One region of the Bradyrhizobium sp. MI1.7 genome, then DNA from elsewhere that is predicted to be linked to it. Evidence: riboswitches for the same ligand, from Rfam matches in the RefSeq annotation. Region 1 holds a riboswitch; the other holds the start of a gene.
What was found. Region 1 has a riboswitch for cobalamin ahead of AC0L3X_RS05380 (ribonucleoside-diphosphate reductase subunit alpha). Riboswitches for the same ligand answer to the same signal wherever they lie in the genome.
Positions count from the first base shown of each region.

Region 2: it holds a riboswitch for cobalamin, as region 1 does, so the genes downstream of both, AC0L3X_RS14845 (TonB-dependent receptor) here and AC0L3X_RS05380 (ribonucleoside-diphosphate reductase subunit alpha) in region 1, are expected to answer to the same signal.

Region 1 is NZ_JBVVPO010000003.1:182,177-187,143, forward strand. It holds gene AC0L3X_RS05380 (ribonucleoside-diphosphate reductase subunit alpha) at 1-1,494, opposite strand, end outside; cobalamin riboswitch at 1,617-1,834, opposite strand; gene AC0L3X_RS05385 (hypothetical protein) at 1,947-2,525, opposite strand; gene AC0L3X_RS05390 (DUF6925 family protein) at 2,587-3,597, opposite strand; gene AC0L3X_RS05395 (TonB-dependent receptor plug domain-containing protein) at 3,645-4,967, opposite strand, start outside.
Region 2 is NZ_JBVVPO010000013.1:37,917-42,883, reverse strand. It holds gene AC0L3X_RS14860 (efflux RND transporter periplasmic adaptor subunit) at 1-974, opposite strand, end outside; gene AC0L3X_RS14855 (FixH family protein) at 1,059-1,451, opposite strand; gene AC0L3X_RS14850 (hypothetical protein) at 1,554-1,919, opposite strand; cobalamin riboswitch at 2,151-2,358, shown strand; gene AC0L3X_RS14845 (TonB-dependent receptor) at 2,559-4,907, shown strand.

The sequences.
Region 1 (4,967 bases):
GATATCGACGCGCTGCATGAACAGGTCCGGCACCCAATTGGCGGTGTTCATGTCGTGGGTGCGGCGGCGGTCGTCGCCGGTGTTCTTGCGCAGGTCAAGGAACTCCTCGATGTCGACGTGCCAGGTTTCCAGATAGGCGCAGACGGCGCCCTTGCGCTTGCCGCCCTGGTTGACGGCAATCGCGGTATCGTTGGCGACCTTCAGGAATGGAATAATGCCCTGGCTCTCGCCGTTGGTGCCCTTGATGTGGGCGCCGAGGCCGCGAACCGGCGTCCAGTCGTTGCCGAGACCGCCGGAATATTTTGCCAGCAGTGCGTTGTCCTTGATCGACTTGAAGATGCCGTCGAGGTCGTCCGAGACTGTTGTGAGAAAACAGGACGACAATTGCGGACGCAGCGTACCCGAATTGAACAGCGTCGGCGTCGAGGCCATGAAGTCGAACGATGACAGCAGATCGTAGAACTCGATCGCCTTGGCCTCTCGGTCGATCTCGCGCACCGCAAGACCCATCGCGACGCGCATGAAGAAAGCTTGCGGCAGTTCGATCCGCTTGCCGCGGACGTGCAGGAAGTAGCGGTCGTACAGCGTCTGGAGGCCGAGGAACTGGAAGTTCAGGTCGCGCTCGGGCTTGAGTGCAGCCGCGATCCGGCCGAGGTCGAAGCGGGCCAGTTCAGGATCGAGCAGTTCGGCAGCGATGCCGGTCTTCACGTAGGCCGGGTAATATTCGGCATAGCGCACAGCCATATCGGCCTGCGAGGCGAAGGTCGGCCCGGCATGGACATAGGACAGCACCTCGCCGCGGAGCTTGTCCAGCAGCAGGCGCGCACTGACATAAGCATAATTCGGCTCCTGCTCGACCAGCGTGCGTGCGGCCATGATCGAGGCCAGCGCCAGTTCGTCCTGGCTGATGCCGTCGTAGAGATTGCGGGTGGTCTCGGTGAGCACGGGTGCCGCGGAGACGCCGTCGAGACCGGCGCAGGCTTCGCCGATAATCAGCGCAAGCCGCTTGGTGTCGAGACCAACGCGCGAACCGTCGGCGAGCGTGACATGAAGTGCCGGCGCGACAGCGGGCGTCGCTTCCGCGGCCGCCTCCTCGGCGCGCTGGCGCGACCGCTCCTCGCGGTACAGCACATAGGCGCGTGCGACCTTGTGGTGCTCGCTCCGCATCAAGGCGAGCTCGACCTGGTCCTGCACATCCTCGATATGGAAGGTGCGTCCCTCGCCTGCCCGCCGCATCAACGCAGCGACGACTTCGGCCGTCAGCTGCTCCACGCTCTCATGGACGCGGCGCGAGGCGACCGCACTGGTGCCTTCGACCGCAAGAAACGCCTTGGTCATGGCGACCGCGATCTTCGCGGAATCGAACGGCGAGACCTTGCCGTTGCGACGGATGATCTGCATGGCCGGCTCGCTCGAAGCAGGCGCAAGCGATTGTGGACGCAAATGAACGATGGGTGCGGAAGCGGTGTCCGCGTCGTGCAGGTTGAGTGACATCAAAGGGCCCCGTGATGCGCGCGTTGTGTTTGAACGGGGCTGTAAGGAAGGACGCTGCAGAAACGCCGGCGGCAGAGTTGCCGGGCGGTGCGTGCAAGCGACCGCCGGACACCCCGCCCGTGGACGTTCAGATCGTCGCGGCAGGTCTCCTGGCTCGCAGGTCGTCGCCCACTTCCCGTCTTCCCGGCGCGAAACGCACCAGTGACGATTGTTCGGAAGCAGCTCGCTGCTGACAGTTGCGGGGGCAGCGCCGGAATTCCGCGCTCTCGCGCGGTTCACCGGCTTCCCTCTTAGCCACTAAATCTTGCGATCCAGCGGAACCGTGACGCCCACATGTGGTGACATATGCAGCCGGGTGTCAACGATTCGTTGCGGCCGGAAGCGGTGTTCCCTGTGGAATGCGGGAGTTCCCGCCTGGCTCGCGCAACCCTTGGGATGACGCACATCCAGCATTACGCGTTCCGCATCGCGCGCCCGAACGGATCGACCAGGCGGACGATCTCGCAGGCGGCGACGAGGCCGGCGAGCCAGACGGCGCTGGTCAGCCCGATGCGCGTCACGATGGCCGCAGTGAACGCGCCCTCTCCGCCAAGGAACGGCGTCGCGGCAAGCAGCGCGAGCTCATAGGCGGCGTAGGCGGCGACGAGCGCGATGGCCAGCATCAGCGGCGTGCGGCCCTGCGGCAGCAGGCGGAGAACGGTCGATGCCGCTGCCGTCGACAGCAACGCGGCAGCACCGATGACAAAGCCCCAGGCGATGGTGCTGCCATCGATGGGATAGTGCAGCACGCCAAAGCCGATGGTCTGGTTCACGAGCCAGGCGCCGGTGACGACGAGCAGCGCCGGACGCATCGGCAGCATCGCGGCGGCGACGACGGCGAACGCCGCAAACGGCGTCGCGCAGGCAAGCGCGAAGCTCGCGAGCGCGCATGACACCGTCAGCAGTGCAAAGCAGAACATCGGCGCGAGGCGCGACGCGACCGGATGAAGGCGGAAACGGTCGGCGTGGGGCGGCAGGATGGTGACAGTCATGGAACGATCTCCTTGCGGGATTTGTAGCACATTTTTGCTGAAACGCGGCATCACGTCTGACTCAGTGAAGAGCCTCCATGGGATCTTCAGTCTCGGCTGGATCGCGCCGGTCGTAGGCGGCAAGCCAGGCGGCGAGTGCCGCCGTGTGCGGCTCCTTGGCCGCCAATTGGCGCAAGGCCACGCGAACGGTGGCGCGCGCTGTGCGATCGGGCGGAAGCGTCGCCATCTCAGGTCCCCGCCCCTTCGCGACCGCGTCGACCACGGCCCTCTTGCACACCGTTAGCTCCGGCAGCCCATAGAGCTCGAGCAGCGCCTGGAAGGCTGCGTGATGATCCGGCCGAAAAGCGCGCTTGCGGCCGAGCTGATCGCGGAGCGGATGGGCCGGATAGAGATGCGCGCAGGGGATCCACCCCTCAGGCAGCGGCTCGGTGGCGGCATGGGTGCGGCGATGCGCGAGCAGCTTTGGCAGGACGTGGGTGTGCGGGCCGTCAGGGCTTCGCCCACCCGGCGGCGGGATCGGCTGGAATACCTCGGCGCGCCCGATGCGGCTGATGAAGACGCGGTGCGGATTGGCGGCCAGAATGATCCGCATGGCGTCGCTTTCGGGCGCGAACACGGATTGGCCCGTGCGGCTCCTGAGCGCGGCGACGGCATCGGCATCGCTGACGCGGATGCAGGCGTCGATCTGCAACGTTCCGAGACCAAGGTCGAACAGGATGCCGCTGCGATCCCTCGTCAGGAGCGCCTCGACATCCGGACCGAGCTCGGTCAGCACGGTACGACCACTCATGGCGCTGGCTTCATGCGGAAGACACAGCGCGATGCGGTGGCTCCAGCTCTCCGTGGTCGGCGATTCCGATGCGATCAGGCGCAGATCCGGGTGGGAGACAACGCGTATCCCACCCTTCTGCGTCACGGCGCTGATCCCGTTGCGAGACTGCTCCATATCGAGGGCCTCACCGGGCTCGCGTGTGAACTCGGCAATGGCACCGAACGTGCCGACGCTCCAGCCGGCCTCAGCGTCGGCAAGCTGGCTTGCGATCAGGTCCATGAGCGGATCGGCCGTCGTCATGAGGCTTCTCTCTCTCTCTCTCTCTCTCTCTCTCTCTCTCTCTCTCGCTATCTGACGTCGTAATTCGCCAGCCGAATGCCGCCATAGACGCCCAGTCCCGGCTGCAGAAAGCCGGTCGGATTTTGATAGTGCACATTGGCGAGATTATCGACCCGGCCAAACACCTTCACCTGGTCGGTGACCAGATATTCGGCCGCCACATTGACGACGGTGTAGGCCGGAGCCAGCAGACGCGGAATGCTGAAGTCGCGGTTGCCATCGACGAAACTCCCGACGTGCAACACGGTTGCGGACAATGTGAGCGGGTCGATCGGATTCCAGATGACATTTGCGCTCCACTTCTCCTTCGGACGCCTCAGCAGCTCCAGTCCCGCCGTTGCATCCACTGCGCGGGTAAAAGTGTAGTCGGCACGAACGCGAAGCCGGTCGGTGATCGCAGCCGCGACGAAGCTCTCCGTGCCCTCCGTGATCGCCTTGCCGATATTGGTGCTGGTGCTCGTGAACGTCACGGGATCGAACGTGCTCTGGATCAGGTCGGTAATGTTGTTACGGAAGTAGGTCGACCCGAAGCGGACACGATCGCCAAACAAGGGTTGCTCGAAGCCGGCGTCGTATCCGACGCTTTCCTCGGGCCTGAGGTTGGGATTTGCAAAGAAGAAGAACGCGGGAAAGCTGACGTAAAGCTGGTTGAGCGTCGGCGCCTTGAACCCCGTGCCGTAGCTTCCCTTGAACTTCGTATCCGTGACCGGCACGATCACGGCAGACGCCAGACGAAAGGTCGGATGCTCTCCAAACCGCTCGTTGTCGTCCTGCCGGACATTGGCCGTGAAGAAGATGCGATCCCGGAACTGGGACTGCAGCTCCATATATCCGGCCTTGTTGACGTTTTGCGCCGAAACCGTCGCCGTTTGCAGTGTTTCGGTCTCATGCTCCGCGCCAATGATGACATTGTTGTTGGGCGCGAGCTGGGTCGTGGTGTGCCAATCATACTTGACGCGGTCGCCGGTCGTGATCGTGGCCATCGCGTCGCCGGGCGAGATGTTGTAGTTCCAGTGATTGGTGTAGTTGACGCCGAAATAGCTTTTCATCCGGTCGTCGAGAGCGGACCAGACCGCCTCCCCGCGCGTGAAGAGCTGGTGCACCGTCTGCGTGCTTTGCGCGGCCGCGGGAAAGCTCGCGGATGTGACGGGATCGAAGGTGTCTCCGGTAAAGCGCAGGGTGGCGTCGGTGTACCGCGCCACGCTATTGAGCGTCAGGTTTTCGCTCAATTCGACGCCAAGCTTCGTCGAATAGGTCATGTTGTCGTAATAGTTGCCGATCGCCTTCTGCCCCGGCGGCAGCAATTCGACCGGCGTCACCGGCACGTCGTT
Region 2 (4,967 bases), on a different contig from region 1:
CGCACCGCGACTGACTGCCCCACCGCGATGTTGCCGAGATCGCGCTCGGCCACGTCGACCAGCGCCCAGACCACCGAGGTGTCCGCGATCCGGAACAGAACGTCGCCGGGATTGGCCCGCATCCCTTCGATCGCATTGCGTTCGAGCACGACCCCGTCGCGCGGCGCAGACCAGCGTATGGCGACGGGCGCGGTGTGCGTCTTGTCCATCTCCGCAATGACGGACTCGGGAACGTCGAGATTGACCAGCCGCTGTCGCGAGCCGCGGCCGTACATCTCGACACCGCCGACCGTCTTGGAGGTGATCGTCGCAAGATATTCCGCCGCTGCGGACGCCACCGCCGAACTGTAGATTTCCATCAGCGGCTGGCCGGCCTTCACGCGCGTGCCGGTGGTCACGTCGGCGACCTTCTGCACGAAGCTTTCGGCGCGCATCGCGATCACCGACACGCGGCGTTCATCGAGCTGGATCGTGCCGGGCGCCTTCACCGAGACCCGGATCGAGCGCCGCGTGACGGGCTCGGACTTCACGCCCGCGCGCTGGATCTTGCCGGGCGACAGCTTCACCGTGCCGTCGTCGGTGTCGTCGCCTTCGTAAACGGCGACATAGTCCATCCCCATCGGATCCTTCTTTGGGACGGGCGACGTGTCGGGCAGCCCCATCGGATTGCGGTAGTAGAGGATTTTTCGCGGCGAAGCCGCTTGCGCCTTCGGTAGCGCCGGCGCGACGGCCGCTCCATCGTCGTCGTAGACCGGCAGATAGTCCCGCCCGCGGTCGTCCTTCTTCGGACCCGCAGACCAGAGCGACGCGCCGCTTGGATCGCGGTAGTAGAGCGGAGTTCGCTCCGCGGCGGCCGCAGCCGATGATATGTCGGCCTCAGCGAGCCAGCCCGCACCGTTCGAATGCCAGTAGTAGCCGGCCAGGACCAGGCCGCCGCCCAGCGCAAGTGCCGTCAGGAGACGCAGCGTTTTCATGTCGTGTATCCGCGCACCCGGGAGCGCGCGTCCGTGTGAAGGAAAAGGGGGAATGTCGGGCGCTGCCGGGCAGCGCCCGAACGCTCACTTGACCGCCGTGACGATCACCTTGCCGGTGACGGTCTCCGGTTCGCCCTGCACCTTCACGGACAGCGTCATCTGGTAGCGGCCAGCCATCGGCAGGTCCGTCTTGAAGGCGTACACACCAGGCTCCCTGGACGGCAGCGGCGCGACCGCCGATTCCATCTCGGCCATCCCGTCCGGGGCCATGTCGAGGCGGGTCTTGAAGATGACTGCGTCCGGTATCGGCTTGCCGGACTGCTTGTTCGTCAGGCGAACGGCGAGCGTGACGTCTTCGCCCTTCCTCATCTGCGGAGTGACGGGCTCGAAGGCGTAGTCGCCCGCGCCCGCCATCGCGGCTGAAGCGGCAAGCGAAAGGGTGGCGGCGAGAGCCGCGGTGCGGATTTTGGAAAGCATTGTCTTGTCCTCATGAATTGATCTTTCGCCGTGGCGCGTGAAGCGCGCACGTCAGTCGTCGTCGCGAGCAGGCATGCCGCTCGCGTCTCGGGCTTTGCGAGATCAGATTCGAGGAGGTCGGAAAGGAGGACTGCCGCCGCGGAAGGAAACGACCTGATCCGGGGGAATAGCCAACGTGCTGGCCATGACGGCGAGACGCTCGAACGCCACGGGCCTGACATCACCGAGCGCGATGATCCCACCGACGCAGCAGAAGCCCATCCCGCACTTGTAGCCGCCGCTATGGGAGCCTGTTCCCTTCATGTCGGGACAACAATCGTCCATCGACATGTCGGCGTCGCCGCTCATGTGCATGGCCGTCTGCATGCCATCCGACGACATTGCGAGGTTCGCCGCGGACGCGCCAACCGGCAGCATCGCCAAGGATATGGCGATGGCGACTGCCAGGATGGTACGGACGAACTGCATCAATATCGACTTACTTTGTCAGGCCGGAACTCGGCCTCAGTAGCATATTCGGGCACCAAAGGCAGTCATTGATCGTGGTCAAGCGTTCGTTACCCAGGCTGGTCCGGAGGCCGGGTTGGACGTTTCGACGCGGTCCTTCGGACTATCGTGCAAAACAGCAACACAAGGCCACCATCGACCGACCAGCCCGTCCAGCAGCCCGCGCGGATGTTGACGCGCTCATCCCCTGATGCCAGTTTCGTGATCGGTAGTGTCCGCAAGGACTCTTCAAGGGAATGCGGTGCGTCCACCTCAGTGGGCAATTCCGCGGCTGCCCCCGCAACTGTAGGCGGATAGTCGACGACCAAACAAACCACTGGAGCCCCGCTTGGGCCTCTGGGAAGGTGGTCGAAGGCGATGACCCGCGAGCCAGGAAACCTGCTGCCAGCCATGGTCACGCGCGAACGCATTGGGCGGGGTGCCCTGATGTCGGACAAGTAGCCGGTGCATCCGCCGCCTGGGGCGAAGGTGGATGACTAAGGCAACCGCGGTGACGGTTTGTTTGCGTCGCCGCAGAGCGTTGTTGTGCAACATTTTCATTTCCGTGCTGGCGCAAGGCCAGCGTTATCGCGTGCTTTCCTGATTACTCTGCTCTCGTCGGTGTCCTTGTCGTCCGCGGCGCTCGCGCAAAGCGCGGCGCAGGACAACCGCTCCCGGGAGGTCGGCCCGGTGATCGTGTCGCCGCCTGCGCCGCGACAGGCTCCTGCCGTCAGCCCCGGCACTCAGAAGCAGCGCGCCGCCCGGCGCGCCGCGGGACGCAATCGTGGCGCCCCTGCTGTCGCCGTTCCGGCCACGCAAGCTCCGAGCGGCCCGGTGCAGACGCCGCTCAACACGGCAGCCGTCACCGATGTCGGCTCCCGGCTCGGCATCACGGCGCGCGAGATGCCGGCGACCGTCGAGGTCATCAGTCAGCGGACGATGCAGGACCTGGGCATCCGGACCACGACCGACGTCGCCAAGGCTGCAGTCGGCGTCACCGGCGGCGATGCGCCCGGCGCGCCCGCCATCTTCTCGATGCGTGGCTTTTCCGGCGACCAGATCTCCACGCTCTACAACGGCATCCCGATCGGGCCGTCGACCATGACCGGCCGTCCCATGGACGTGGCTGGCCTCCAGCAGGTCGAGATCATCAAGGGACCGGACTCGCTGGTGGCGGGCCTCGGTGCGACCGGCGGCGCCATCAACTACGTGAACAAGGCGCCGCACACCGGACCAATCGTCAACGACGCCTTCACCTCCTACGATTCCTTCAACGGCTATCGCGCCGGTTACGGATCGGGCGGCAGCACGCTGATCAACGGCCTCGACTACCGCTTCGATATCAGCCATTTCAACAACAAGGGCTTTATCGACGACACCTATTCGAAGCTCAGCAACGTCTCGGGCCAGCTGAACTATCGCGTCAACGAGAACCTGAAGATCTGGGGCGCAACCGAATACAGGCAGGACAACGACCGCTTCTACTGGGGGACGCCGCTGGTGCCGGCGAACGCGCCGGGCATCGTGCCGACGTACGGCATCGTGTCCGGCGTCTGGAGCAACTATTACCTCGGCGGCGGCACGCCGGTCCCGGTCACCATCGACGCGCGCACGCTGACCACGAACTACAACGTGCTCGACAATCACAGCGGCGCCAACGAGCTCTGGCTGCGCAGCGGCTTTCAATGGGACATCACCAACAACATCTCGCTGAAAAGCCAAGTCTACGGCTATGACGCCCACCGGCACTGGTTCAACAACGAGATCTCGTCGTTCGACCAGACCGTAGGCAATTTCGCAGGCGCGCAGAGCATCTACCGCGAGCGCCTGGCGCTCGATCACGCGCAGCGGCTCTACGGCAACATCACCGACCTCACCGTCAATTCCAACGTCGCCGGAATGGACAATCGCTTCGTCGCCACCGTGGCGGCGAGCAGCAACCAGTTCAACGTCTCGCAGGACACGTTGTTCTTCAATGACTACGTCGATCTCCTCAATCCGGACCGCGGCCTCTACGGCCCGCGCAGCGACGAGAAGATCTACACCCATCTCGACACCACCTCGCTGTCGTTCGAGGACCGGCTCAAGCTGACCTCGACCTTCGCGCTGATCGGCGGCATCCGTTTTGAGAATATCGAGCTGTCGCGGACCCGCTTCGACGAGACTGGCCTCCTGAAAGCCAGCTATCCTTTCTCGAAGACGTTCAATCCGGTCACCGGACGCATCGGCTACACCTGGGACATCGCGCCCGGCGTGATGCTTTACGGCCAGTACGCGACGGCGGCGGACCCGACGGTCGCGAACATCTTCATCCTCAGGCCCACGACGCCGCTGCTGCTCACGACGTCGCGAACCTACGAGACCGGCGTGAAGCTGCTGTCGGCCGACAAGCGCGCGGAGGCCACGCTCTCGGCCTTCGACATCGAGCGCAAGAACGTCTACGTCCCCGAAAGCGGCATCCTCTTCAACGTCGCCGGCAAGATGGCCTCCAAGGGCGTCGAGATTGCCGCCGCGGTCAATCCGGTCGCGGGCCTGAAACTATGGGGCAACGTCGCCTTCGTGCAGTCGCGCTTCATCGACTTCACCTATGTCGACGGCAATGGCGACTTCCAGTCCTATTCGGGCAAGACGCCGCCCAACGTTCCCAACTTCATCGCCAACGCCGGCGCCTCCTATCGCTTCGACACGAAGCTGCCGGTGGAGATCGGCGGCCTCGTCCGTCACGTCGGCGACCGCTTCAACTTCCAGGACAATCTGGTCACGATGGACGCCTACACGATCTTCGACGCATACGCGTTCGTCGATATTCCAAAAGCCTATTTCCCGGGCGTCGACCAGACCCGGATCAGCTTTCGCGTGAGGAACCTGACCAACAAGCTCTACGCGGCCTGGGGCGATCCGGGTTACACCGACCAGATCATCCTGGGCGCGCCGCGCAGCTACGAGGTCGCGGCTTCGTTCAAGTGGTAGTCGCGGATCACCTCGTCCGCGCCGTGGCGGGAGGTGTCACGCGACAGTAGGACGCAATCG